One region of the Mesorhizobium sp. M0626 genome, then DNA from elsewhere that is predicted to be linked to it. Evidence: predicted binding sites of a transcription regulator. Region 1 holds the regulator's gene; each other region holds the start of a gene.
The links. Region 1 encodes LexA, which represses DNA repair genes until DNA is damaged. Its sites were predicted from a motif close to TGTTCNNNNTGTGTTCNG; they were not measured.
Positions count from the first base shown of each region.

Region 2: the regulator LexA is predicted to act here: its motif matches at 1,936-1,953, upstream of recA (recombinase RecA).
Region 3: the regulator LexA is predicted to act here: its motif matches at 7,788-7,805, upstream of NKI37_RS22165 (YifB family Mg chelatase-like AAA ATPase).

Region 1 covers NZ_JAMYQD010000001.1:74,067-83,907, forward strand. Annotated here, with positions in the region: gene kynU (kynureninase) at 1-1,013, opposite strand, end outside; gene NKI37_RS00400 (GntR family transcriptional regulator) at 1,182-1,946, shown strand; gene lexA (transcriptional repressor LexA) at 2,152-2,949, shown strand; gene NKI37_RS00410 (ComEC/Rec2 family competence protein) at 2,943-5,399, opposite strand; gene arr (NAD(+)--rifampin ADP-ribosyltransferase) at 5,506-5,922, opposite strand; gene gltX (glutamate--tRNA ligase) at 6,384-7,808, shown strand; gene gltA (citrate synthase) at 7,990-9,321, shown strand; gene lpxB (lipid-A-disaccharide synthase) at 9,437-9,841, opposite strand, start outside.
Region 2 covers NZ_JAMYQD010000001.1:307,947-317,787, reverse strand. Annotated here, with positions in the region: gene NKI37_RS01670 (hypothetical protein) at 13-501, opposite strand; gene NKI37_RS01665 (DUF6731 family protein) at 488-1,354, opposite strand; gene NKI37_RS01660 (hypothetical protein) at 1,451-1,678, shown strand; gene recA (recombinase RecA) at 2,012-3,115, shown strand; gene alaS (alanine--tRNA ligase) at 3,387-6,053, shown strand; gene NKI37_RS01645 (demethoxyubiquinone hydroxylase family protein) at 6,171-6,752, opposite strand; gene NKI37_RS01640 (glutathione S-transferase family protein) at 6,767-7,381, opposite strand; gene NKI37_RS01635 (NADP-dependent isocitrate dehydrogenase) at 7,392-8,603, opposite strand; gene NKI37_RS01630 (right-handed parallel beta-helix repeat-containing protein) at 8,817-9,773, opposite strand.
Region 3 covers NZ_JAMYQD010000017.1:66,526-76,366, forward strand. Annotated here, with positions in the region: gene NKI37_RS22130 (putative bifunctional diguanylate cyclase/phosphodiesterase) at 1-738, opposite strand, end outside; gene NKI37_RS22135 (GtrA family protein) at 839-2,638, opposite strand; gene NKI37_RS22140 (glycosyltransferase) at 2,763-3,767, shown strand; gene NKI37_RS22145 (GtrA family protein) at 3,772-4,146, shown strand; gene gshB (glutathione synthase) at 4,281-5,234, shown strand; gene NKI37_RS22155 (glycosyltransferase family 2 protein) at 5,327-6,400, opposite strand; gene NKI37_RS22160 (glycosyltransferase) at 6,585-7,649, shown strand; gene NKI37_RS22165 (YifB family Mg chelatase-like AAA ATPase) at 7,900-9,432, shown strand; gene NKI37_RS22170 (malate synthase G) at 9,638-9,841, opposite strand, start outside.

The DNA of each region.
Region 1 (9,841 bases):
CTGCCGTCGCGAGGACTTTCCAGTTCAAGCCGGTAGGCGCCGCATCTGGCTTCGACGAGCTGGATAAACAGGTCGGTCAGCGCGATGCTTTTTCTGCGCACCGCCGCCATATCGACGTCGTTCCAGATATCGAGCGCGCCCTTGAGCGCCCGCATCGACAGCACCGGCTGCGTTCCGCACAGGAAGCGGCGAATGCCGCTGCCGACGGCAAAGCCCTGCTCGAAGGCAAAGGGCCGCGCATGGCCCCACCAGCCGCTGAGCGGCTGGCTGATATCACCATGGTGGCGCTCGGCCGCGTAGATGAAGGCCGGCGAGCCCGGGCCGCCATTGAGGTATTTGTAGGTGCAGCCGACGGCGAAATCGGCATTGGCACGGTCAAGTTCGACCGGCAAGGCGCCGGCCGTGTGGCAGAGATCCCAGATGATCAGCGCGCCGGCGTCATGTGCCTTGCGCGTCAGCGCCGCCATGTCGCGCAACTGGCCGGATTTGTAGTTGACGTGGTTGACCAGGATGACGGCAACGCTGTCGTCGATCAGCTCCTCGATTGCGGCCGCGTCGACGCCCTCCAGCCGCAGCCGCGTTCCCGGCCGGGTCGAGGCGACGCCTTCGGCCATGTAGAGGTCGGTCGGGAAACTGTCGCCCTCGGCAACGATGACCGACCGATCCGGCCGCATGCCGAGCGCTGCGTGCAGCAACTTGTAGATGTTGATCGAGGTTGTGTCGCAGACCACCGTCTGCCCATCAGCCGCGCCGATCAGTCGCCCGAGCTGATCTCCGAGTTCCACCGGCATGTTGAACCAGCCGGCGGTGTTCCAGGCGCGAATGAGGTCGTGCGCCCATTCCTGCGTGGCGGCCTGCTGCAGTTCGCTGAAGACGACCGCTGACGCGGCGCCCAGGGAATTGCCGTCGAGATAAATCACGCCTTGCGGCAAGACAAAGCGTTCACGCATGGAGCGCAGCGGATCGGCGGCATCCATTGCTTCGATTGTAGCGAGATCGGGTGTCGTGCTCATGATCCGGCGCCCCTCCATGGACAAACGCGCGCGGCGGAGCCTGCCGCCCAAACATGCCGGCGATCTTGAGTGGTCGCCCTTGAACTGTCAAACATTATATATAATTCACCCATTGAAAGGCTTTGATATATAATGATCCGCCCGAGCGTTTATGTCTGATGGATCACGATGCTGGATGACGAGCAGACCTCGAAGACGGAAGTGGCCTATCGCCTGCTCAGGCGCGATATTCTTGCGACCCGGCTGGCGCCTGCCGCGCCGTTGAAGCTGAGCACGCTGCGCAACACCTACGGCATCGGCTGGACGCCGTTGCGCGAGGCGCTGTCGCGGCTGGAGGCGGAACGGCTTGTGACCGCCATCAGCAACCGCGGGTTTGCGGTCGCTCCCGTCTCTCGGGCGGAGCTCGAGGATTTGGCGCGTGCGCGGCTGGTGGTCGAACTGCCCCTGCTGGTGGAATCGATCGAGAAGGGCGACCGTGAGTGGGAAGACGCGGTCGTTGCCGCCCACTATCGTCTCTCACGGTGCGGGTCTGTTCTCGACGATCCATCGGATGATGCGGTCGACGCGTGGTACGAAAAACACGATGCCTTCCATGCGGCGCTGCTCAGTGCCGCGACATCCAGCTGGCTGCTGCGCTTCAATGCAACGATTTCCGACCAATTGCATCGCCATCACCGCTTTCTGGGTCTGGCCCCGACGCTGCGCGCCGCCGCCGGCCGCACGGACGGACACCGGAAGGCCGTGGCGGCCCTGCGCGACGCCGTGGCGATCGAACACCATACCGCCCTGATGGAAGCGGCCCTCGATCGCGACGTCGAACGTGCGAAAACTCTGATGACCGCTCACATCGGCTACACGCTGCGGGTCTATGCCCAGAGAGAACCCCGCGCGGATGCTGCGCAGCCCCGTCCGAAAAGGAAGCGGCGATCGTAGCCGACGACGCAGGGCACTTTGTCTTCGTTTCACCCCGTTGCTGGCAACTGGGCGCAGGCGGCGCTCGCAGCGCCGAACGTTACGCTGAACAAAACGTCAACACATTCATTAAACTTTAAAAGGTTGCGGAACACAACTGGAACAGATAGTGTTTGTTCTGGGTTTGTTTTTTCTGATTCTGGTTTCAGAACCCTTGGGGGCCGCGATGCTGACGCGCAAACAACATGAGCTTCTGATGTTCATCCATGAACGCCTGAAGGAGAGCGGAATCCCGCCGTCCTTCGACGAGATGAAGGAAGCGCTCGACCTCGCCTCCAAGTCCGGCATCCACCGCCTGATCACGGCGCTTGAGGAGCGCGGTTTCATTCGCCGGCTGCCGAACCGGGCGCGCGCGCTGGAAGTGCTGCGGCTGCCCGACTCGATCGCACCAGGCCTCAACGCGGCGAGGAAGTTTTCGCCGAGCGTCATTCAGGGCAGTCTTGGTCAAGCCGGCCAAGGGCAAGGCGGCCAAGGACAAGGCGGGATGGGCCAAGGCGGGATGGGCCAAGGCGGTCTCGGCCGCCAGATCAAGGCGGGCTCGCCGTCGCGTTCGATGTCTGCCGGCAATGACGATGCCGTTTCCGCGATTTCAATCCCGGTGATGGGACGCATCGCCGCCGGCGTGCCGATCGACGCCATCCAGCATCAGACCCATTCGATCTCGGTGCCGCCCGACATGATCATGGGCGGTGAACACTACGCGCTCGAGGTCAAGGGCGATTCGATGATCGAGGCCGGCATTTTCGATGGCGACACGGTCATCATCCGCAATGCCGACACAGCCAGCCCCGGCGAGATCGTGGTGGCGTTGGTCGACGATGAGGAAGCGACCCTGAAACGCTTCCGCCGCAAGGGCGCCTCGATCGCCCTGGAAGCCGCCAACCCGGCCTACGAGACCCGCATTTTTGGACCGGACAGGGTGAAGGTGCAGGGCAAGCTTGTCGGATTGATCCGGCGCTACTGAGCCGGCTTGGGTTTGTACTTTTCACGCTGGTTGTAAGGCGGCAGGCCGCGCGCGTCGCGGGAGAAGCGGCGTTGCTCGTGCCAGGGGCGATACGGCTTGTCGACGGCGAACCGGATGGTTGGCGCTGCCGCTGCCGATTGCGGATCGAAGAAGACGGCGGCGCTGCCGTCGCGGGCCAGCTGTTTCTTCGTCACGACCAGGACCAGCGGGTCGCGGCACGGATTGTAGGCGGTGGCGTCATCGATGACGATCAGGCTCGCGAAGGCACAGGCCGGCCGCGCCGTCTTGCGGTCTTTCGCAAGAGCTACAATGGCTCCGGAAGGGTGTCGAGCGATACAGAGATCGCCGGTGCAATAGAAGGGCGAGCCGGGCGGCAGATCGAGCGGATCGAGATCGAACCGCGTATCTGTTGCCTCGAAAATCTCGGGCGGGATAATGGTTTCGGCCCGCAGCGCCCGTTTCCAATTGTCCGTGGTGAATTCGTTGGAGCGTTCGCGGTTGAGGGCGAGTTCGCCGCCACCGATCTGCATGGCCACCAAATGTGCGTCCTCGGATATGAGCACGTCGGGCGTAAGCACCTGCGGCACCGTCAACAGGCCGGCCAGCGCGAAAGGCACGGCCGCCAGCCTGAGCCAGGTGGTGGCCATGGTGGCGATGACGAGGGCGACTGCCACCAACAGCACCGAGCGGATGGAGATCAGCCCGACGGCGTCGACCGGCGAGCGCTCGGAAATCCAGGCCGATATAGCGATCATCGCCATCAGACCCTTGCCCATCACATAGAGGAACGGCCCGTCGGCGCCGAACGGCATCGCCAGTGCGCTGAGCACGGCAAAGGGCATGACGATCAACGAAACAATCGGCATCACGGCCAGATTGGCGATCAGGCTGAGCGGCGACACACGCTGAAAATGCCAGATGGCGAACAGCAAGGTTGCACTGCCGGCGATGATCGAGGTCATGGCGAGGCCGCCCATGGCCAGCGCGAATTTTCGCGACAGGAAGCCGACGAAGGAGCGCTTTGCCAGCGGCGTTCTCACCTTGTCGGCGCGGTAATCGGCCCAGCCGGCATAGGCGCCGACAAGGGCGGCGGTGGCGGCAAACGACATCTGGAAGCTGGGACCGACCACCTCGTGCGGCGACACCAGGATGACGGCAATGGCGGAGATCGCCAGATTGCGCATGGTGAGTGCGGCGCGATCAAACAGCACGGCGACAAGCATGACCGCCAGCATGATGAAGCTGCGCTCGGCGGCAACCACGACGCCTGAAATAACGAGATAGGCGGCGATCGAGACAAGCGCTGCCGCGGCCGCATATTTCTTCACCGGCCGGCGCGAAGAGAAAACGGGAAACAGCGCAAAGGCGCCACGCAGCAACGCCATGATGGTGCCGGCAACCAGCGCCATGTGCAGGCCGGAGATGGAGATGATGTGGTAGATGCCGGTGCGCCGCATCGCTTCGTTGACCTCGTCCGGGATGCCGGCGCGCACGCCGACAATCAGCGCCGCGGCAATCTCGCCTTCGGCGCCGCCGATCTTGCCCCTGATATGGTCGGCAATGTTTTCGCGCGCGTTCTCGATTGCCGAGGAGAGCCGTGCGGTCAGCGGCGGCGGTCCCTGCGTAGCAATGGTTTTCGGGTTGCCGAGAAAGAAGCCGCTGCCGCCGATACCGGTGAAATAGCTGTCGAAGGAGAAATCGTAGCTCTCCGGCCGCACCGGACCGGTCGGCGGCAACAGCCTGGCATAGCCGGTGATCAGGGAGCCGGCGGTCATATCGGCGGGAACGGTCCGCGCCGAGAGCCTGACCCGCTCCGGGGCGTAGCGCAGCTCGGGGTAAGCGGTCGAAACCACGTCGAGCGTCAGCCTGATGCGGCCGCTTTCCATCTGTTCGAGACTGACGACGCGGCCGGTCAGCCGTGTCTGAATCTCGGAGCCGAGCATCTGCGTTCCGGCGCGCCAGGTCTCGACCTTGGCGGCGACGACGCCGAGCGCGCACAGCATCGCGGCCATGCAGAACAGATGCGTCCTCGGCCGCGATCGCGTGGCGACAGCGCAACATGTCGCCAGCACCACAATGGCGATTGGCTGCGCAAAGCCCGGCTCGCCGGCCAGCGAGAAGTAGACGATGACGCCGGCTGCCAGGAAAACCGGGACCAGCAGGAAGGCGACGCCCCGGTCGAGCTCCGTGTCGGCAGCCACGGCAAGGCTGCGGCGGAGCGCGGGCCATGACGGGCGGCGAAGCCGTCTGCGCAGTCGGGCGATAGATCCGGGCGCTGTGACTTGCGCCGGCAACGCGTCACCGGGCAGCGCGGGCGCTATGCCGGGATGCGGCTCAGGCAGCGCGAGGGGCAGCGGCTCGGCATAGGGACTATCGGCAAACAGCGAGCGTTCGCTGACGCTTGCCTCGCCGCCTTCGCCTTCCTTCGTGCCCCGGCCACGTCCAGCCATCGGGTCTGCCCCTTGCGCCCCAGACCTCCTATGCTACATGAACGCGCAAAGCGCGAAAGTCCGTGCGGTCGCATCCACCGCGCCGGAATTGACCCGCCAAGGACGCTCAATCCTCAATCATATCCCGGCCCTCCGCCCTCAGGCGAGCAAGCCCATCGTGCATTGCCTTCAATTGTTCCGGTGTATGACCCTGCCATTCAGCGAGCTCCCCCAGGATGAGCAACGGATCACGGGAGCGGTAGGATTTCGTCGGATTGCCGGGAAATTTTTTATCGGTCAGGTTAGGGTCATCCATAAAAAACCCTGTCGGCTTTACGATGTAAATCCTTTGACGACCGTCACCCGTTGCAAGCTCTGCTCCCCAGATGGCGGCTTCCAGTGTCTGGGTGAAATAGATCCATGACAGTGGTTTACCTCTGAAATTGGAAGGGTGGCCGACGCTCAGCAGATCCCCGGGTTTCAAATCCGCCCGGGTACCATGGTAGAACGGATCACCCTCCGTATGGTCGGCGTTGCTGGTCATCGGGAGCCCTTCTTTCAATCATTCCTCCTTCGTGGCGAGACCGGACCGCACACAGTTGCTGTGTTCACGATAATGATTGCAGAAGGTCAATATGCGTGACCAAGCCAACGCTGTCACGGCGGCGTTGTAGTCGGGCAGTGCCGCATTCGTGAAGAAATGTCCGCTCGTCAGAGGGGGCTACCACCGTCGCAGCGATGTTCCAGGCACTGTGACGGACGCTGCAGCCGAATGAAACCCAGACATTGACGCTGCTGCCAAATGAGGTTGCGCGGAGGTGCGAACAGATTTTGTGCTACAAGGCTCCGGCGCCCGTTGACGCAACCGATAATTGCCGACGTGCCCCGGCCTCGTCCAGCCATCGGGTCTGCCCCTTGCGCCCCAGACCTCCTATGCTACATGAACGCGCAAAGCGCGAAAGTCCGCGCGATCACGCCCCGCTTTCCAAACTTCCCGAGAGTTCCATGTCCGACACGGTCGTCACCCGTTTTGCCCCCTCGCCCACCGGCTATCTGCATATCGGCGGCGCGCGCACGGCGCTGTTCAACTGGCTGTACGCCAAGCACACCGGCGGCACGATGGTGCTGCGCATCGAGGACACCGACCGCGAACGCTTCAACGAGGCGGCGACACAGGCCATTCTGGATGGGCTGACCTGGCTCGGCCTTTCCTGGGACGGTGAGGCCATATCGCAGTTCGAGCGCGCGCCGCGCCACCGTGAGGTGGCCGAGGAGCTGGTGCGCCTGGGCAAGGCCTATTACAGCTACGAGACGCCTGCCGAGCTCGAGGCGATGCGCGAGGCCGCACGCGCCAAGGGCCTGCCGCCTCGCTACAACGGCCAGTGGCGCGATCGTGCCCCCTCGGAGGCGCCTCCCGGCGTCAAGGGCGCCATCCGCATCAAGGCGCCGACCGAGGGCGAAACCGTGGTGCACGACCGTGTGCAGGGCGAGGTGCGCTTCCCCAACAAGGACCTCGACGATTTCATCATACTGCGCTCGGACGGCAATCCGACCTACATGCATGCCGTCGTCGTCGACGACCATGACATGGGCGTCACCCACATCATCCGTGGCGACGACCATCTGACCAACGCCGCGCGCCAGACGGTGATCTACAACGCGATGGGCTGGGACGTCCCGTCGATGTCGCATATCCCGCTGATCCACGGCGCCGACGGCGCCAAGCTGTCGAAGCGGCACGGCGCACTCGGCGTCGAGGCTTATCGCGCCATGGGCTATCTGCCCGAGGCGCTGCTCAATTATCTGGCACGGCTCGGCTGGAGCCATGGCGACGACGAGATCATGTCGATCAAGGACATGATTTCGTGGTTCGACATCGGCGATGTCAACAAGGGTGCGGCGCGCTTCGACTTCGCCAAGCTCGAGTCAATCAACGGCGCGCATATGCGCAAGATGGCCGATACCGAGCTGTTCGACATTTTCGTCGCCACTCTGCCATACCTCGAAGGCGGACCGGCTATCGCCGCCCGTCTCGACGATGCCAGGAAGGCGCAGCTGCTGGCCGCCTTGCCGGGCCTGAAAGAGCGCGCCAAGACGCTGGTGGAACTGGCCGATGGCGCGGCCTTCCTGTTCGTCGAGCGGCCGCTGCCGATCGACGAGAAGGCGGCAGCACTGCTCAATGCCGACGCGCGCGCGATCCTGCGCGGCGCACATGCCGCTTTGCAGACTGTTTCGGGCGAGTGGTCGGCTGCCGCGGCTGAAGCCGCGGTGCGCGAGTTCGCGACGGCAGGCGGCCACAAGCTCGGCGCCGTGGCCCAACCGCTCCGGGCGGCCCTTACCGGCCGCAGCACCTCGCCCGGCGTGTTCGACGTGCTCGCCGTGCTTGGCCGCGAGGAAAGCCTGGCGCGGATTGCGGATCAAATCGATTAGGAGCGAACTGGCCCAAGAAGATTGGCATTGAAAGGCGGGTTTCGCAGTGCAACATTAGGCCTTGGCCCAATCTGGCACGCACCTCCCAAAATGCGGTGGCGAGTTCGCGCATTCCGGTGATTTCGACGTGTCGTTTGCAGGAATTGCCTTGCCGGCATGAGGAACATGAAGGAGTTTGAGAATGAGCGAAGCTGCGACAAGACTGGAAACCGGCAGCAAGACGACGCACCCGTCGACTGCCACGCTCGAACTGGCCGGCAAGACGCATGAATTCAAGGTGCGAAGCGGCTCGGTCGGGCCCGACGTCATCGACATCGGTGCGCTCTACAACACCACCGGCGCCTTCACCTACGATCCCGGCTTCACCTCGACGGCGAGCTGCGAGTCGGCGATAACCTTCATCGACGGGGATGCCGGCATCCTGCTTCACCGCGGCTACCCCATCGACCAGCTGGCCGAGCATGGCGACTTCCTCGAAGTCTGCTACCTCCTGCTCTACGGCGAACTGCCGACCAAGGCGCAGAAGGACGATTTCGACTACCGGGTAACGCGCCACACCATGGTGCACGAGCAGATGTCGCGCTTCTTCACCGGCTTTCGCCGCGACGCGCATCCGATGGCTGTGATGTGCGGTGTGGTCGGCGCGCTGTCGGCCTTCTATCACGACTCCACCGACATTTCGGACCCATACCAGCGCATGGTCGCCTCGATGCGGCTGATCGCCAAGATGCCGACGATTGCGGCCATGGCCTACAAATACCATATCGGCCAGCCCTTCATTTACCCGAAGAACGAGCTGAACTTCGCCGCCAACTTCCTGCACATGTGCTTTGCGGTGCCGTGCGAGGAATACAAGATCAATCCGGTGCTGGCGCGCGCCATGGAGCGCATCTTCATCCTGCACGCCGACCACGAACAGAACGCCTCGACCTCGACCGTGCGGCTTGCCGGCTCGTCGGGCGCCAATCCGTTCGCCTGTATCGCCGCCGGCATCGCCTGCCTGTGGGGCCCGGCGCATGGCGGCGCCAACGAAGCGGCGCTCAACATGCTGGGCGAGATCGGCCACGTCGACCACATCCCGGAATTCATCGCCCGCGCCAAGGACAAGAACGATCCGTTCCGGCTGATGGGCTTCGGCCATCGCGTCTATAAGAACTACGATCCTCGCGCGAAAATCATGCAGAAGACGGCGCATGAGGTGCTGGGCGAACTCGGCATCAAGGACGATCCGCTGCTCGACATCGCCATGGAGCTGGAAAAGATCGCGCTGACCGATTCCTACTTCATCGAGAAGAAGCTCTATCCGAACGTCGATTTCTATTCCGGCATCACGCTGAAGGCGCTGGGCTTCCCCACCACCATGTTCACCGTACTGTTCGCGGTCGCCCGCACCGTCGGCTGGATCGCGCAGTGGAAGGAAATGATCGAGGATCCCCACCAGAAGATCGGCCGTCCGCGCCAGCTCTACACCGGCGCGCCGGAACGCGACTACGTGCCGATTGCGAAAAGGTGAAAGAGAGTGAATGGTGAATGGTAAGTAGTGAATAGCAGGTAGTAAGTAGCAGCTTGATTATAGGCGAGAGCGCGTTAATCCTATTCACTATTCACTATTCACTATTCACTATTCACTACGGCCTATTCGCTCTCCCGATGTGGCGAAGAACGACATCGGCGGCGATGTCGCCGGAGGGCCTGTCGGTGGCCATGCGTCTGGCAACCTCGCCAAAGCCGTCCTTTTGCCAGGCGCGGTAGGCGGTGTCTGAAAACAGTGCCTCGAGCTGCCGCGCCAGATAGTGCGGCCGCACATACTGGTTGTAGCTTTCCGGCACGACCGGCCGGTCGGCAATAAGGTTGGGCAAAGCAGCGCTCCACACCGTGATCAGGCTCTGCGCCATCAGCATGATCGGATCGAACTTGTAGCAAGAGATCATCGGTACACCCGACAACGCCAGTTCCAGCGACACCGTTCCTGACGCGATCAGCGCCGCATCGGCCTTGCCGAAGGCCTGCCACTTGCGCTCGGGATCGAGGAT
Region 2 (9,841 bases), 230 kb from region 1:
GGGGTCCACAGGTTATTTCCCCGCTGAGATGATCGTATTGAATTGCCGAATGCACCTTACAAAATTCACAACGATAAGTCCCAGGTTATAGAACCAGAACCAGATAATGCCCTGCATTATTGACCATGCGGCCACGTCCTTTGGCTGCATGATAACCAGAACGTAGGATGCGAATATCATCGCAGCCGACCATACGAGAGTAAAGCGCAACAGCCTGAGCATGGCTTTGAACGTCATTGTGTTTTGAATTTTCGCCAAGAATTCGTTCTGCCGAGCGCCAACGAACACGAAAAAGGTGGCGATAAAGCCCGTAAACACAGTCAGAAGGTCAAAAATGCCGGAATAAATCGCCAGCGAATTAATATCGCTATCGCGAGACGCCCACGTTGCCACAATGGTTCCGGCAACGGAAAACACAGCCGCTAGGGCCAACGGCCGATGCGACAAGAAGGTGGCGCTCCACCTCGAAATAGAAATACCAGCAAAATCAACCATTTCCATAAAGCCGCTCGATTGTTCTAAAGTGTGCATCAAAAGTTTGTCGTAAAAATGACCGGCGAACTTCAAAGTTAGCGTCCGCGATTGGGGGCAGGTCCAATTCTCTGCTTGCCTTAATCTGTTCAGACAGCACGTCAATTGGCTGTTCTTCTTCGAGGATCTTTATTCTTAACTTCTCGACGTGATCTCTGTTGTTTGTTGACCAACGCAACATTCTTTGAACACCCCGCCGGGATAAAGTACCATCTTGATCCCCTCGCGGCCATGAGACGCGAACCTCGACGTTCGGCCCACCAAAAGCATTGGCCAATCGCCCAAGATTCCCCTCAATATCCAACGGATCACCCTCGACAATCGCCATGTCGGCAGGCCGTGCTACCCTGAACTCAATTGCTCTTGGGGTGCCGCCTCGCAACCGTTCAAGCGCTGTCTGCGTAAGGCACGGGGAGATATGAAACCCCTTGTGCCGCCTAATTTTCTGGCTCACCAGAAGATTAATTCGTCCCGGCGTTATCGCCTCCCGGCGACTTTCCAAAAGCAGCACATTCGATCGGGGATGATAGCGAAACGCGCAACGGTGGCCTAATGGCCGATCCTGATCTTCAAGCGGGCCAATATCGGGAGCTATCGGCGGGATATTGTCGCGCTGCTGCCGGATGAATTCGCCCTCAACAAAATCGGCGTTATCGGCAGCATCCTGGTAGCGCAAGAGCCTAATTCTTATCTCGGTTGCTACCTCAGTCCATTGATCCCTGTCGGCGCTTCTCCAGATTGCTTGTAGGCAATCGAAAAACGTTCTGTCGCGAGCCTCTAGGGGTTCAACTTGATAGAATCGAGCAACAACAGTCCTGTCCATTTTTTAGTCCCCATCCCAAGACTGAGCCATCAAAGCACGGTTCGGGGAAAGTGGCGACTCAGAGTATGTGTATAACTAAGAGAGGAGAATGGATTTATGGGCGAACGAATTATTGCGCGACACAAGGCTCGCGGCGACGACGGCACAATCCACAATTTTACGGAGGTTCAAGAGTTCGAGGAACACCGCGACGTCAATGGCAAATGGATAAGAATGGATGGCTTCAAACGCCTAGAATTGGATGCCGGCGGGTTTCTGAATCGAAAGGATGCCGACACGTTTGAGATCGTCAGCACTGGCGAGATCATTCGGAAGATCGGCTAACGCCACCTTCGTGTAGTGCCTGTAGCCGTGGCGCTCGTGGGCGCTCACGATAATATGGCGCGCGTCACAGTGGTGAAATGTCGTATCCTTCGCCATGAGCCTTTTCACATGATTCTCCCCAATCCGGCTAGGCGTTAATTCCTAGCATTTAATTTACATGCCCGAAGGGGATACATCCGGAAACGAAACCATGAGACAAAAAAAGAACAAATCCGGATAAAGATTGCTTTTCAGATATTTGACCCCTCTTGCCAAACGAGAACAAAAAAGGTACAAATAGGGCAGGGATTACGGATTGTCCGGCCTTCATTGACGACCAAGGGGTGATGTATCATGGCTCAGAATACTTTGCGGCTTGTAGAGGACAAAGCGGTGGACAAATCAAAGGCTCTGGACGCGGCGCTGTCGCAAATCGAGCGCGCCTTCGGCAAGGGCTCGATCATGCGGCTGGGCGCCAACGAGCAGGTCGTCGAGATTGAAACCGTGCCGACCGGATCGCTTGGCCTCGACATCGCGCTTGGCGTCGGTGGCCTGCCGCGCGGCCGCATTGTCGAGATCTACGGGCCGGAAAGCTCGGGCAAGACGACACTGGCGCTGCACACAGTTGCCGAAGCCCAGAAGAAGGGCGGTATCTGCGCCTTCGTCGATGCCGAGCATGCGCTCGACCCGGTCTATGCCCGCAAGCTCGGCGTCGATCTGGAAAACCTCTTGATCTCGCAGCCGGACACCGGCGAGCAGGCACTGGAAATCTGCGACACGCTGGTGCGTTCCGGCGCCATCGACGTTCTGGTGGTCGATTCGGTGGCCGCCCTGACGCCGCGCGCTGAAATCGAGGGCGAGATGGGCGATTCGCTGCCCGGTCTCCAGGCTCGTCTGATGAGCCAGGCGCTGCGCAAGCTGACCGCCTCGATCTCGCGCTCCAACACCATGGTCATCTTCATCAACCAGATCCGCATGAAGATCGGCGTCATGTTCGGTTCGCCGGAAACCACGACCGGCGGCAACGCGCTGAAATTCTACGCTTCGGTGCGCCTCGACATCCGCCGCATCGGCTCGGTCAAGGACCGCGACGAGGTCGTCGGCAACCAGACCCGGGTCAAGGTGGTCAAGAACAAGCTGGCGCCGCCCTTCAAGGTGGTCGAGTTCGACATCATGTATGGCGAGGGCGTCTCCAAGACCGGCGAACTGGTCGATCTCGGCGTCAAGGCCGGCGTGGTCGAGAAGTCCGGCGCCTGGTTCTCCTACAATTCGCAGCGTCTCGGCCAAGGTCGCGAAAACGCCAAACTGTTCCTGCGCGACAATCCGGACACGGCGCGTGAGATCGAACTTGCGCTGCGGCAGAATGCCGGGCTGATCGCCGAGAAATTTCTTGAAAATGGTGGCCCCGAGCGCGGCGAAAGCGACGACGGCTTCGAGGAAGAATCCGGCGCCATGTAGGGCACGGCCAGAGTTCGGCCATAAATCCAGTCTATTATCCGATGCTTAAGTAACCGAGTTCTTTAGTATTGCGTTTCAAACCGCCGGCCTTCGCGCCGGCGGTTTTCGTTTTTGGGCAGCGTGAAGCCGGCTTGGCAGTTGCCGGATTGGCCCAATTCCGTGTTTCTGGACAGGGTGGGGCGTGCCCGCTAAAAGGCCAAGTCAATCTTCTAAAAAGCAGAGACCAGTGTCCGCCGGCCGTGCCGGCGGTTTTCGCGAAAAGGCAGCACTCATGAGTGGCGTGAACGAGATCCGGTCGACATTCCTCGACTATTTCCGCAAGGAGGGCCACGAGGTCGTGGCCTCGAGCCCGCTGGTGCCGCGCAACGACCCGACGCTGATGTTCACCAATGCCGGCATGGTGCAGTTCAAGAACGTCTTCACCGGCCTGGAGAAGCGGTCCTATTCGCGCGCCACCACTGCGCAGAAAAGCGTGCGCGCCGGCGGCAAGCACAACGACCTCGACAATGTCGGCTACACCGCGCGCCATCTGACCTTCTTCGAAATGCTCGGCAATTTCTCCTTCGGCGACTATTTCAAGGAGCGCGCCATCGAACTGGCCTGGAACCTGATCACCAAGGAGTTCGGGCTGAACAAGGACAAGCTGCTGGTCACCGTCTATCACACCGATGACGAGGCGGCCGGCTTCTGGAAGAAGATCGCCGGTTTCTCCGATGACCGCATCATCCGCATCCCGACCTCCGACAATTTCTGGGCTATGGGCGACACCGGACCGTGCGGGCCGTGCTCGGAAATCTTCATCGACCGTGGCGAGCACATCTGGGGCGGCCCTCCCGGCAGCCCGGAGGAGGATGGCGACCGCTTCCTTGAATTCTGGAACCTGGTGTTCATGCAATATGAGCAGGTCACCAAGGATGAGCGCATCGACCTGCCGCGGCCGTCGATCGACACCGGCATGGGCCTGGAGCGCATGGCCTCCATCCTGCAAGGGGTGGAGAGCGTCTTCGAGACCGACCTGTTCCGTCATCTGATCGATGCGGCCTCGTCGGCGCTCGGGCAGGGACCCGACAAGGAGACGGTTGCCTCCTTCCGCGTCATTGCCGATCATCTGCGCTCGTCCTCTTTCCTGGTTGCCGACGGCGTGCTGCCGTCGAACGAAGGCCGCGGCTATGTGCTGCGCCGCATCATGCGCCGCGCCATGCGCCATGCGCAGTTGCTCGGCGCCAAGGAGCCGTTGATGTGGAAGCTGGTGCCGGCGCTAGTGCGTGAGATGGGCCAGGCCTATCCCGAACTGCTGCGCGGCGAACAGCTGATTACCGAGACGCTGAAGCTCGAAGAGACCAGGTTCCGCAAGACGCTGGTGCGCGGCCTCGGCCTGCTCTCGGAGGCGACGGATACGCTGCACGCCGGCGATATGCTGGATGGCGAGACGGCGTTCAAGCTCTATGACACGTACGGCTTCCCGCTCGATCTGACGCAGGACGCACTGCGCCAGCGCAACATCTCGGTCGACCTTGCCGGCTTCACCCATGCGATGGAGCAGCAGAAGGCCGAAGCGCGCAAGCATTGGGCTGGCTCCGGCGACGCGGCCACCGAGACCATCTGGTTTTCTGTACGCGAGAAGGCCGGCGCCACCGAATTCCTCGGCTACGAGACCGAACAGGCGGAAGGCCTCATCCAGGCCCTGGTCAAGGACGGCAAGACAGTCGATAGCGCCGGCAAGGGCGACGTGGTGGCGGTGGTCGTCAACCAGACGCCGTTCTATGGCGAGTCGGGCGGCCAGATGGGCGACACCGGCATCATCTCCGGCGAAGGTTTCTCGATCGAGGTTTCCGACACGCAGAAAAAGGCCGACGGCCTGTTCGTGCATCTGGGCAAGGTGACGAACGGCACGGTCAAGCCAGGTGCAGCCGTCGAGCTGAAGGTTGACCATGCGCGCCGCACCCGGCTGCGTGCCAACCATTCGGCAACGCATCTGATCCATGAGGCGCTGCGCGAGGTGCTGGGCACCCATGTCGCGCAGAAAGGATCGCTGGTCGCGCCCGAGCGCCTGCGCTTCGACATCTCGCACAACAAGCCGATCTCGGCCGAAGATCTCGAAGAGGTCGAGCGCATGGCCAACGAAATCGTCGTCCAGAACAGCCCGGTGACGACGCGGCTGATGTCGGTCGACGACGCCATCGCCGAAGGCGCCATGGCGCTGTTCGGCGAAAAATACGGCGACGAGGTGCGTGTCGTCTCGATGGGCACCGGCGTGCATGGCGCCAAGGCCAATAGACCCTATTCCGTCGAACTTTGTGGCGGCACCCATGTCCGGGCGACCGGCGATATCGGCCTGGTCCGTGTCGTCTCCGACAGCGCAGTCGCCGCCGGCGTGCGCCGCATCGAGGCGCTGACCGGCGAAGCCGCACGAAAATATCTCGACGAGCAGGACAGGCGCCTGAAGGCGACGGCGGCTGTGCTGAAGATCTCGCCGGCCGACGTGCCGGCGCGTGTCGAGACGCTGCTCGAGGAGCGCAAGAAGCTCGAGAAGGAGCTGAGCGAAGCGCGCAAGAAACTCGCGCTGGGCGGTGGTGCCGCGGCCGATGCTCCGGCCACCACCGAAACCGTCGCCGGTATCGGCTTCCTCGGCAAAGCGGTTTCCGGCGTGTCGCCGAAGGATTTGAAGCCGCTGGCCGATGCCGGCAAGACTTCGCTCGGCTCAGGCGTCGTCGTCTTCGTCGGTGCGGGCGAAGACAACAAGGCAAGCGTCGTGGTCGCCGTGACGGACGATCTCGTCGGCCGCTTCAGCGCTGTCGATCTTGTGCGCGTTGCCTCGGCCGCATTGGGCGGGCAGGGCGGTGGCGGACGGCCCGACATGGCGCAAGCCGGCGGCCCGGACGCCTCGAAGGCCAATGATGCGATCGCCGCGGTGAGGGCGGCGCTGGAGGCAGCCTGAAAGCCACCCTATGCCTTATCTGGTTTTGTGTGCGGCTTTCCGGCCTTCGCCGCCGTGCTTGCCATTCTGTGGCTGATAGTGGCAAGCCGGCAATCAGCTCTTAGACGGTCCGTCTAGCTAGTTCTTTTTCGCCGCTTTCAGGGCGCGCGTCATTCTGCTGGAATCGCCCCAGGTGGACAGCCAGATCAGCACGTCCGTGGCGATCGAAATCAGCGACCGTAAAAAGTTCAGCGCCGGGCCGGACGATTTCAGCTGCTCTTCGGCGTGATGGAGATGGGCGAGCTCTTCCTCGCGGATCGCCAGGATGATGCCGTGCAAGTCGTGGTCGCGATTGGCGAGGAAAAACAGCTGATCGTCCAGATGGCGATGCACCGCCGCTTCAACCGCCGCCGTGCAGGCCCAGATGCCTTGCGGACCGAGCAGGGCGGTGACAAAACCCAGCACCCAGCCACCCCAGCTCCAGAACTGCATTACCCGGCACGGTCGCGACCGCCGCGCCGGCATGGCGGCGCGGAACGCAGCCCAATGCGTGCGCTCGTGCCCAAGCATCTCCGACAAGGATGGCACGCAATCCGGCCATAAGCGCCTGGCGACAAGAATCTGCGCCGAATAGATCCTGATCGCACCGAACTCACCGGCGTGGTTGACCCTGACAATTCTGGCGACGGTGAGCGCGTCCTGGCGAGATGGGTCAGCCATGGCCCGAACCCATATCAGCCCGCCGCCAGGCTCGGACGTTTTGCGATGCCCTCCCACCAGGCCTGGATGTCGGCGAACGCCGCAAGCAGCTTTTGCCCATCGGCGACCTTGACGAAATAGGCGATGATGGATGCCGCATGCAGGTCGACCAGCGTCAGCTGGTCGCCGAGCAGCCACGGCCCGGGAGGCTTGAGTGCGGTGAGCACCCGCAGCACCGTTTCCGCCTGGCGCAGCCCGTTGGCGACCAGTGCCTCGTCTGGCGCTTCCTTCTCAAGCCGCTCGACGGCGACGTCCCAGACCATCGATCTGTAGGCATAGGCGTCGAGCATGCCGATGATCTGGTTCATCGTTGCGCGGGTGCGGGCGTCTTTTGGCTGCAGTGCCGGGCCGTCGAACGCCTCGTCGACATAGCGGGCGATTGCGCTGGTTTCGAACAGGCGAAACCCGTCATGCTCGAAGGCCGGAATGCGGCCGAAAGGGTGATGCTCGAAGTACCAGGCGGGAGCGCCCTCGGCGGCAAAGACATCGACCGGCACAAGGTCGTAGTCGATGCCTTTTTCCGCCAGCACGAGGCGGACGATGCGCACATATACGCTGTAGTCCGCCCCGTAGACGACCGGCTTGGCCATGGCTGCCGGCTTACGCCATCGCCTTCTGCAAATTCTCGTCGATCTTGTCGAGGAAGCCGGTGGTCGACAGCCATGGTTGGTCGGGACCGATCAAGAGCGACAGGTCCTTGGTCATGAAGCCGCTCTCAACCGTCTGGATGCAGACCTTCTCCAGCGTGTCGGCAAATCGCTTCAACTCGGCATTGTCGTCGAGCTTGGCGCGGTGGGCGAGGCCGCGCGTCCAGGCGAAGATCGAGGCGATCGAATTGGTCGAGGTTTCCTCGCCCTTCTGGTGCTGGCGATAGTGGCGCGTCACGGTGCCGTGCGCGGCCTCCGCTTCCACCGTCTTGCCGTCCGGCGTCATCAGCACGGAGGTCATCAGGCCAAGCGAGCCAAAACCTTGCGCCACCGTGTCGGACTGGACGTCGCCGTCATAATTCTTGCAGGCCCAGACGTAGCCGCCAGACCATTTCAGGGCGGAGGCCACCATGTCGTCGATCAGCCGGTGCTCGTACCACAGCTTCTTCGCCTTGAACTCGGCCTCGAATTCAGCCTCGTAGACCTCCTGGAAAATGTCCTTGAAGCGGCCATCATAGGCTTTGAGGATGGTGTTCTTGGTCGAGAGATAAACCGGATAATTGCGCAGCAGGCCGTAATTCAGCGAGGCGCGGGCGAATTCGCGGATGGAGTCGTCGAGATTGTACATCGCCATGGCAACACCGGCGCCGGGTGCGTCGTACACGTCGTGCTCGATCACCTTGCCGTCCTCGCCGACGAACTTGATGGTCAGCTTGCCCTTGCCGGGGAAGCGGAAGTCGGTGGCGCGATACTGGTCGCCGAAGGCATGACGGCCGACGATGATCGGCTTGGTCCATCCCGGCACGAGACGCGGCACGTTCTTCATGATGATCGGTTCGCGGAAAATGGTACCGCCGAGAATGTTACGGATGGTGCCGTTGGGCGACTTCCACATCTTCTTCAGCTTGAATTCCTCGACGCGCTGCTCGTCGGGCGTGATCGTCGCGCATTTCACACCGACGCCCCATTTCTTGATGGCATTGGCCGAATCGATGGTCACCTGGTCGTTGGTGGCGTCGCGGTGCTCGACGCCGAGGTCGTAATATTCGAGCTTCAGGTCGAGATAAGGGTGAATCAGCTTGTCCTTGATGAACTGCCAGATGATGCGGGTCATCTCGTCGCCGTCGAGCTCGACGACCGGGTTCGCCACCTTGATCTTCGCCATGAAAAGAATGCCTCGCTTTTGGGGAACTAAACGGCCTTGCCCGCATGGCTTCGGCCGGGGATGCGGAGCGTATATCAAAGCCTATTTGGCCGCGCAAACCGACGCGTTTGCGTAGAGACATCATATGCCAATTTATAATCGGATGAGATGGGCCGCAATCGTCACCCAACGGTGCTGTGTCGCGTGGACTTTCCACGCGACACTGCCTGTCGGCTATTTCAACGCGACTGGTGTCGGCGCGACGCCTGGCGATACATTGCCGTCAATTTGGTTGTTGCCGTAAGATTGGATTTGGCCGCTGACCAATGTGTTGAGACCAGTACCGTTGCCGCTTATGACTGAGCTTCCAACGCGGACGACAGAGTTGGCATTTGCCGAACGGATGCCGCTGTCGCCGTTGTTTGCCGACGTGACCCGGTTCAACATCACCCGTAGTGCCCCGGATCCGGCAGATGCCGAGAAGCCATGGGCGCCGCCTCCAGCTACGACTGTGTCCGTAACACTAATATCGACGGAACCCGTCGTTGTGCCGGTGGAGCCAAGCAATCCGACGAGATTGTTCGACAGGACGCTGTTCTTGACCATCAGAGTAGCACCCCCGCTCCCGCCGGGTTCGATCGAGATGCCATTCCTGCTATTGCCCGTAATATATGAGTTGCTGACATGAATCTCGGTTACAAGCGCGGTGTTGTTGACGAGAATGCCATTACCGCTGCCGGCGGGCGCGGCGGCGGTGAAATCACGTATTATGCAATCTTCAACGATGAGAGATGCACCTTGCAAGAAGCGAATCCCGTTTACACCGCCATTGCTGCCGTCAATATCGAGCCCGCGAAGCACAACATCAATACCGGCACCATTAATGATTACGCCAGTTACGCCTGAAGCTAGGATGGAACCTTCGACATGCTTGCATGAAATCGTCATCGACTTGGTTATCGTCACCGTGCCGAATCCACCGGGATCGATACAATTTATGATGCCGCCTGTCGCCGTCTTGGAAATCGCGCCGGCAAACGTCTTGCAAGGCGCAGTGCGGCTGCAGGGATTGGCGTCGTCGCCAACACCGGAAACCCAAGTCCTGGTCGCTTGCGCGGAAGCTGGCGCAATCAGGAAGCCCGACGCCAGAATCAATATTGCGAATGAAAAGAAGAACCGTAACATCTTCATTTGCCCCTCCTAAAAAGATTAGCCGGGAGCCCTTGCCGGCTGGTGAACCTGTTAAACACGCTTGGGGG
Region 3 (9,841 bases), on a different contig from region 1:
GATCGGGATGAACACGGTCGGCGGCACCACGCCGAGGTCGCGATCGGTCCAGCGCGCCAGCGTCTCGAAGCCGATGGTGCGGCGGGTGGTCAAATCGACGATGGGCTGGAAATGCGGTTCGACCTCACCGGCCGAGACGGCACGGCGCAGCGCCTGTTCGATGCGGGTGACGCGCTTGGCCGCCTCTTCCATTTCGCGGGTGTAGACGACGACGCGGCCACGGCCCGAACGCTTGGCGTGGTAGAGCGCCGTTTCGGCCTTGTTGACGAGGATTTCCGTGGTTTCGTCGCCGGAATAAAACAGCGAGCAGCCGACCGAGGCCGAAAGCCTGGCGGTGCGTTCGCCGACATCGTAGGGCGCCGACAGGATCTCGATCATCATGCGCGACTTCTCGGCCGCCGCTTCCTCCGAGAACACCATCGGATACAGGAAGGCGAATTCGTCGGCGCCGATGCGGCAAACGGTGGAGTGGCTGTCCATCGAAGCACGCAGCCGCATCGCCACCTGGATCAATATGTCGTCGCCGGCCTTGTGGCCGAACAAATCGTTGATCGGCTTGAACCCATCGAGGTCGAGAATGCCGACCGTGAACGGCGCGGGATCGTCTGCACGGTCGCTGATCAGGCGATCGACCTTGTCGAAGAAGCGGCGATGGTTGCCAAGCCCGGTCAGCGCATCGGTGAACGCCAGATCCGAGTTTTCCCTGCTTGCCTGCCCGGTGCCAAACGTCGTTTGCATCGGTATCCCTGTTTGTGACGCCCGAAATTTAGGCTGAGACTGGCAGCAAAGCGTTTAGGAAGCGTATCGCGAAATCGATTTTTCGCTGGCGAATGATGCTTTAGCGGACGCGGTAGAGTTCGACCGGGGTTCCGCGCGTTTCGGCCACCGGTTCGAGCCAATCGGGGACGCTTCCCTGCATCAGCCTGGCCAGGAAGCCTTGCGGCGCCTTGGCGGCAAGCATCTTGCTTTCGGCGCTGCCGCGGCAGAGCGCCATCAGGCCGACGTGGTGAGCCGCCGCGATCATCCTCGCCTGGTCCGCCGATCCGAGGAAGGCATCGAGCGCAAGCAGGTCGCCGGCGATGTTGCGATGATAGGGGCCGGCAAAGACGCGGTGCCCGGAATAGGCAAGGATGGGCGAGCCGAGATTGGAAATGGCAAGCACCGTGGTGTCCGGCAGCCGGGCCAACGCCGCGAAGGAGGCCTTGCGCTCGCAGGACGGATCGCTGTCGGTGTCCTGTGCCTCGACCGAGACCTTGCTGGCCTCGAATACGCTCGACGTCGCGGCGGCAGCGCCGGCCCAGACGGCATTCGCCGACACCAGCCAGACCGCCGCCATGCGCAGCGATACGCTGCGCGCAGGGCTGATCCTCGCCCGTTCGCGCCAGCTTGCGATCCAGGCCGACAGCGGGATGACGGCAAAGGCGATCGAGAATGTCGAGCCGCGGACCTGCCAGGCGCTGACGATGAAGGCGCCGACCAGCAAGGCGCCGACGAGGCTGTCCTGGCGGCGCCATGGTCCGCGCAGGCGAAGCGCCATCAGCGCGATCGCCACCAGCGGCGTGACATAGCGCGCCGCCAGCGACGCCGGCTCGCTGGCGGCAATACTGAACAGCGACTGCGCCTCGTCAATGTGATCGAGCCACAATTCCTTGAGGCGCGGATCGAGGTTTGCGTAGGGAGCCGCAAGGCATTGCGGAAACAGCGCCACGATGACGGCGCCCAGCACAAGCGCGAGCAGGCTAAGCGAGATCAGGCGGCGGCTGGCCGTGCCATTGGACACCGTGAGCGACGTCACGGCGGCAAGCGCCAGTCCGGCGATTGCCGCCACCACGAACTGCACAGCCGAGAAGGCATCGCACTGCGGCTGGCCCATGGCCGATGGCGGGATGGTGGTGACGAAGACGAGGGCTGAAACCCCGGCAAAGCCGAGACCGAAATCCCTGGCGATCCGGCGTTCGCCGCCGGGATCGACGACGAACAGCAAGGCGATGCAGGCGCCGATGGTGGCGACATAGGGCGCGGTTTCCATGCCGACGGCCAGCGTCAGGGCCGCACACAGCCCGGAAATCAGCGCCGCCCAGCGACGCGCCGGCGCCTCGAGCAGCAGGCTGAGGCTGGCCATGGTCAGCGTCAGCTGGACATTGTGATGATCGAGCGCACCCGGCAAGAAAATGCCGATGAAATGCAGCGCTGCAGCGCCGATGACGATAGCGGGCAGCACGGCGCCGACGCCGGCGAAGCTTCGTGCCGCACGGGCTGTAAAAAACACCGCCAGGCAGAACAGCAGCGACGGCCACAGCACCTGTGCGATCGCTTCGGCCATGGCCATGCTGCCGGTCAGCGCTGAGGCGGCGAGGATGATGGCGGCGAGCGGTGCGTCGACCAGCCGCGACCAGTGCATGACGAAACCGCCTTCCGGCCCCATCCTGTACTGATGCAGGTCGAACCAGCCCTGGCCGGCCAGCATGTCGCGAACCTCGACCAGCCGCAGCAGGCTGTCATTGTCGCCGCCGGCATTGCTCAATTCGCGAAAGCCCGTGGCGGCATTGACGGCCAGCACCACCAGCATGGCAAGCAGCGCCAGCGTCATATCGGACTTCCAGGAGGAAGCACCCGCCTTGGCTGCGTTCATCATCATGACCTTCGTCGGAAAGACTGCGGCCTTAAACCTAGCCTTAACAGCTTCAATAAATAGTAAAGTCGCCTGAGCGAGGCCGCATATGAGCGCGGCCGGAGGCTCCGCCGGGCGTCGGGAGACGGAAATGCCGCACGAAGTCCGCCATGAGCCGGCCATTGCCGTGCTCCTGCCTTGCTACAATGAGGAACTGACCATCGCCGAGGTGGTGCGGCGCTTTCGCGAGACGCTGCCATCGGCCGACATCTATGTCTATGACAACAATTCCAGGGATTTGACCGCGCTCAAGGCGCGCGCAGCGGGCGCCATCGTCGTCCGCGAGCCGCGCCAGGGCAAGGGCAATGTCGTGCGGCGCATGTTCGCCGACATCGATGCGGACATCTATCTGATGGCCGATGGCGACGGCACCTATGCGCCGGAAGATGCCTCGCTGCTGATCAACATCCTGCAGACCGAGCGCTGCGACATGGTGGTTGGCACCAGGCGCGGCGTCACCGACGATGCCGGCCGTTCCGGCCATGCCTTCGGCAACCGCATCTTCAACAGCCTCTACAAGCGGCTGTTCGGCGCCGACTTCACCGACATCTTCTCCGGCTACCGCGTCTTCTCGAGGCGTTTCGTCAAGAGCTTTCCCGCGGTTTCCGGCGGCTTCGAGATCGAGACCGAAATGTCGGTGCATGCCTCGCAGCTCAAACTGCCGGTGAGCGAGATCGCGCTCGATTATGGCCGCCGGCCTGAGGGATCGTCGTCGAAGCTGTCGACCTGTCGCGACGGCGCCAGGATCCTGTGGATGTTCGCCATGCTGATGAAGGAAACGCAGCCGCTGCGCTTCTTCGGCGCCTTCGCGATTTTCTTCCTGGCGTCGAGCCTTGCCCTGATGACGCCGGTGCTGATCGAATTCGCCCAGACCGGCCTCGTGCCGCGCATGCCGACCTGGGTGCTGTCGGTCGGCCTGCTGCTGCTCTCGATGCTTGCGATGGTGACCGGATTGATCCTCGATTCGGTATCGCGCGGACGCGCCGAGCAGAAGCGCATTTTTTATCTCTCGGTGCCGTCAGGCCGGGTCGAACGGCGCGAACGCACTGGTGAAATCCCGAAGGCCGAACCGGGCAAGACGCCCCGGGCCGCCTGAGGCCGTGAGCCGGCTCGTCCGCTTCGTCCTGGCCGGCGGCGTTGGTTTCGTCGCCGATGCCGCGGCGCTCTGGCTGCTCTTGGCGGTGACGCCGCTCGGTCCCTTCGTCGCCCGTGTCCTGTCGATCGGCTTTGCGCTGTGCGTCACCTGGCAGATCAACCGGCACCTGACCTTTTCGCCGTCGAGCCGCGGCGTGGCGCAGGAGGGCGCGCGCTATGGCGGCGTCGGCATCGCCACCAGCATCGTCAACTATCTCGTCTACTGCGCCATCCTGTTTGCGCTGCCGGCGCTGCCGCCGCTGGCGGCACTTGCCGTCGCCTCGCTGGTCGCCATGGCGCTGTCCTTCCTCGGTTACTCCCGGCTGGTCTTCGACCGGTAAAGGTCTGGGCCAAGCAAGCGCGATTGGCAGAAGCCGCCAAGTTCCGTATATCGGCGACTTGCCTTGCCGCAATTCCGGACGGAAAACCGCTACGCACTTTTCCTGGACTTGCTCGACCCGCTGGAGACCAAAAGATGACCCTGAAGATCGCCGTCCAGATGGACCATGTCTCCACCGTCTCGATCGCCGGCGACACGTCGTTTGCGCTGTCGCTGGAGGCGCAGCGGCGCGGGCACCAGCTGTTCCACTACACGCCGGACCGGCTGTCGATGCTGGGCGGCAAGGTGTTTGCCCGCATCGAGGAGATGAAGCTCCGCGACGAGAAGGGCAATCATTTTTCGCTGGGCGACAAGGTGCGCACCGACCTGTCGGAGATGGATGTGATCCTGCTGCGCCAGGATCCGCCCTTCGACATGAATTACATCACCACCACGCATATTCTGGAGCGCATTCACCCGAAGACACTGGTCGTCAACGACCCGGCCTGGGTGCGCAACAGCCCGGAAAAGATCTTCGTCACCGAATTCCCCGATCTGATGCCCGAAACGCTGATCACCAAGGATCCCCAGGAGGTCGCGGCCTTCCGCAAGGAATTCGGCGACATCATCGTCAAGCCGCTCTATGGCAATGGCGGCGCCGGCATCTTCCATCTCAAGGGAGACGATCGCAACCTCGCCTCACTGCTCGAAATGTTCGCCCAGCTGTCACGCGAGCCGTATATCGTCCAGCGCTATCTGAAGGATGTGCGCAAGGGCGACAAGCGCATCATCCTGATCGACGGCGAGGCGGTCGGCGCCATCAACCGCGTGCCGGCCGACCACGATTCCCGCTCCAACATGCATGTCGGCGGCCGCGCCGAAAAGACCGAGCTGACGGAGCGCGAACGCGAGATTTGCGCCCGCATCGGCCCGTCGCTGAAAGAGCGCGGCTTCATCCTGGTCGGCATCGACGTGATCGGCGACTACATGACCGAGATCAACGTGACCTCGCCAACCGGCGTGCGCGAAGTGCAACGCTTTGGTGGCGCGGATATCGCCAGCCTGTTCTGGGACGCGGTAGAGGCGAAGCGGCGGAATTTGGCCGCGTAGTGTGCGTTGCTACGGAGGACTTTGGTGGGTCCAGAGAAGCATCGAAAGATGCTCTTTATCGGGTAAGACTGCCGAGCAAGCGGCTCATCAAATCAAACTATGTCCCGGAAGCGCCGAGGCCTCAGTTTCGGAGGAAGGAGACCGATAAGTCTGGTCTGCAATTTTCGCTGTGGTGTTGCCCAGTCTTTCAGCAGAAAACCCGCATCGGAGTTCTTTTCCAGCAATGCAAAAGCCGCAGACAGTCCGATCAGGTCGACCAAGGTCCTGCGCATTGAGTGGCGGGAGATTAAATGCGCCAGTCCCGGCGCCACTTCGCACCAACGATTGGCCAGTGCCCGCCGTATCGCTATTTCAGTATCAGGCGACATCCTGCCGAGGCCAACTCCGGTACCCAGGATGCGCCCGTCCGCCCAGCCATTGCCGCCGTGAAGCCGATAACTGCCAAGAGCCCGCCCAATCCTCACGGTTCCGCCGATCATATGGGCGGCACGAGCCATATAACCATCGGCACATATCCTTATTTCGTCCGGATCGGATGGACGCATGATTTCAAGCGGAGCTCGACGAAACATCATCCCCGATGTGGTTGACCAAAACCAACCCACGGTACCCCGATCAATAAATAATAATGTCGGGTCAGCTTCGGTGTCGACATGCAGGTAGCCGCTCATTTTCGGCATCGATCGCGGGTCGTTCAGGTGGAATACGGGATGACCGCCCGCAAGCAGGTTGCCGGCCGTATCTATCACCACCTCATCGGAGCTCGACATTGCCGCGATACGGGTTTGGCTGAGATGCGCTCTCACATGGCATTCTATGAAGTCAGGATGCCAAGCATCGTCACCGTCAAGAAAGGAGATCAGGGGCCCGGCTGTCGCGTCAAGCCCGGTCATCATTGCTGTCAACTGCCCGCCATTTTGCAGTCGGGGCAGAAAGCGGAAACGACTGTCGCCAAGCTGGGACAGACACTCTTCAATCCTTCGGCGGGAACCGTCGGTCGAAAAATCATCGACCACCACGCATTCGAACGCAGTGTATGTCTGCGCCGCTACGGATCGGATCGCAGTGTCGATGAATGCCTCTTGATTGAAACAGCCTACGCAAACGGATACGGTTGGTAGCGCGATGTGAGAACCAGCTCCGCTTGGGACGATGTTTTCTTTCAAGAGGCGCTTCTCCGTACACCAGATTTGATCGCCTGAGATATTCCGTCGATCAAATGGCGGTGTTTCTTTGCCAAATTTCTCTCTATCGAAGCGAGTTTTTCTCCGCACTCAAGATCGCAATTGCCGCATGTTGACCCTACAGCACGGGTATCGCCCTCCTACCAAATTCGAGATTGTCAGAGCCATGCTGCGTCATGGCCACAACCTCAGAAAAGGGCACCCTTCCGCGAAGTCGCAACCTGCTCTTCAGGCCAGTTTGCTGTCGGACGATCCGTTCATATCCTATTCGGGAATGTCCGGTACGCCGCTCGGATTAGCAAGTCATATGCCTTTCCTTCCACGCGGCCACCGCGCCTGGTTTCTCATCTCGCCAACCTGGTCCATCGAAAACAGTGCTAGCGTCAAAACCATCCGGACCTATGCCGTTCTGCATAGACTCAAGAACCCCCGTCACTCGCTAATCTTCCTATCCAACACTCAGGCCGAGGCTGATCTGTTGAATCAGTCCGGCGAGGCCGCCGTCCTGCACAACAAGACGTCAACAACCTCCGAACACATATTCAGGCCTCTCGATGACGTCCCTGTAGAATTTGATGCAATCTACAATGCGCAGCTGGCTCCGTGGAAGCGCCATGACTTGTCGCTTGGCATCCAGCGTTGCGCATTTGTCTTCTATCGAGATTCAAGCGGATCCTCCACGACGGAGTCGGAAAGAGCGCGAATAAATCGGCATAGGGAGCTCGCGCCGCATCACGTCTTTATCAACGAGTTTGACGGCACCGGCAAGCCTGTCCGATTGGCACCGGCTCAGGTGAACACGCATCTAAATCGTGCAGCCGTGGGAATCTGTCTCTCTCACCTGGAAGGACCAATGTTCGCCAGCACGGAATATCTTCTCGCGGGCCTTCCAGTGGTCACGACGCCGAACCATGGCGGCCGAGACCTTTATCTGGATGACGACTATTCGCTCACAGTTCCACCCGATCCTCGATCCATCGCGGAGGCTGTCTTAGCGCTGAAGGAGCGACGAATTCCCCGGGATTACATTCGTTCGCAAACTTTGAAACGAATCGAACGAGACCGCGGGCGGTTCATAGACCTTGTAAACGAGATTTTTCTGGAGAGCGGCTCTTCGCGCCGGATCGCCCTGCCTTGGCCTTTCAGATATCCTGTCATGGAGTGGCTTCCACCGCAGGTCGCGATCGATCGATCGCTTTCAGGTTCGGTCGATGCCTTCATCACCGCTTAGAAGCAACACCCTCAGATCGCCGAAGGGCCTAGTCGCCCTTGTTAAACGCGGTCGAGGAGGCGGAGCAGCCGTTCCATTTTGCTTGACCATCTTCCTTTTTTGCAACCGGCACAGCGCGCTGCAGCCACCACGAATGCATGTTCCTGTAATGTTCTTGCCTTGGCCTGAAATCTATGGTTGTCTTGTCCTGACGTCGCTCGCGGTCTGAACCACAAGGCCGAGGCGAGCCGATATCCGGGGGCAGAGCAAGATGGTGGCGCGGGTTCGCACGGTTGCTTTCCAGGGCATCGAGGCCGTACCGGTCGATGTCCAGGTGATGATCGCGCCGGGCAAGGTCGGCATGCAGATCGTCGGGCTGGCCGACAAGGCGGTGGCCGAAAGCCGCGAGCGCGTGCAGGCGGCACTGCATGCGTCGGGGCTGTCGATGCCGTCGAAGAAGGTGACGGTCAACCTGGCGCCTGCCGATCTTCCTAAGGAAGGGAGCCATTACGACCTGCCGATCGCGCTCGGCCTGATGGCTGCACTCGGCGCCATTCCGGGCGACATGCTGGCCTCCTATGTCGTGCTCGGAGAATTGTCGCTCGACGGCACCATTGCCACGGTCGCCGGCGCGCTGCCGGCGGCGATCGGCGCCAATGCCGAGGGAAAGGGCCTGATCTGCCCGTTCGGCTGCGGGCCGGAAGCGGCCTGGGCGGGCAAGGATTTCGACATATTGGCGCCGCGCAGCCTGATTGCCATCGCCAATCATTTTCGCGGCACGCAGGTGCTGTCGCGGCCCGAGCCCGGCATCCATGTCTCGGCCCGCGACCTGCCCGACCTTTCAGACATCAAGGGCCAGGAAAGCGCCAAGCGGGCGCTGGAAGTGGCGGCGGCCGGCGGCCACAATCTGTTGATGGTCGGGCCTCCCGGCTCGGGAAAATCGATGCTGGCGCAGAGGCTGCCTTCAATTCTGCCGCCACTGGCGCCCAAGGAACTTCTTGAAGTCTCGATGATCGCCTCGGTGGCCGGCGAGCTCGGCGAAGGCAAGCTCACCGACCGGCGGCCGTTCCGCGCCCCGCACCATTCGGCTTCGATGGCGGCAATGGTCGGCGGCGGCATCAGGGCGCGGCCGGGCGAAGTATCGCTTGCCCATAACGGCGTGCTGTTCCTCGACGAGTTTCCCGAATTCACGCCGCAGACCTTGGATGCGCTGCGCCAGCCACTGGAGACCGGCGACTGCATGATCGCGCGCGCCAACCACCGCGTCACCTATCCAGCGCGCATCCAGCTGGTGGCGGCGATGAACCCGTGCCGTTGCGGCATGGCCGGCGAGCCCGGCTATCGCTGCCTGCGCGGTGAGCGCTGCCGCACCGACTACCAGGCGCGCATTTCCGGCCCGCTGCTCGACCGCATCGATCTCAGGATCGAGGTGCCTGCGGTTTCGGCCGCCGATCTGATCCGGCCGGATCGGGCGGAGAAAAGTGCCGCCGTTGCGCAGCGCGTCGCGCGCGCCCGCACCATCCAGCGCGAACGGTTCGAGCGGCTCGGCGTGACCAGCGCGACCACCAACGCGCATTGCTCGCCTTCTGTTATCGAGGACATCGCGATGCCGGATGCCGCCGGCCTGTCTCTGTTGAAGGACGCCAGCGAAAAGCTCGGCTTTTCCGCGCGCGCCTATCATCGGGTGCTGAAAGTGGCGCGCACGCTGGCCGATCTCGAAGCGAGAGAAACCGTCGGCCGCATTCACCTGGCCGAGGCGATTTCCTACCGCATGATGTCGGAGCGGGTGGCGCAGGCGGCGTAACGCTCCTCCTTGAGGGGAAGGTGGCCCCGAAGCGGCAGGGTGGGGGTCGCCGAAGAATGGTCGATCTTTTTGGAGCCGAGCCGAGAAAGGGCCTCTGCAATGACATTGCTTGTAGTGTCGTCCGAAGGGAGTCGCCGCACTTCACGCAGGACCCCACCCGGCCCTTCGGGCCACCCTCCCCTCAAGGGGGAGGGAAATGCAGGCGCTAATTCGCCCGCTCTTTCGCCTTCAGCTCCAGCCGCCGTGCGTGCAGCACCGGTTCCGTATAGCCATTCGGCTGTTCGCGGCCTCTAAACACCAGGTCGCAGGCGGCGTGGAAGGCGATGGAATTGTCGAAATCGGTGGCCATCGGGCGGTAGAGCGGGTCGCCGACATTTTGGAGGTCGACGATCGCTGCCATGCGCCGCAG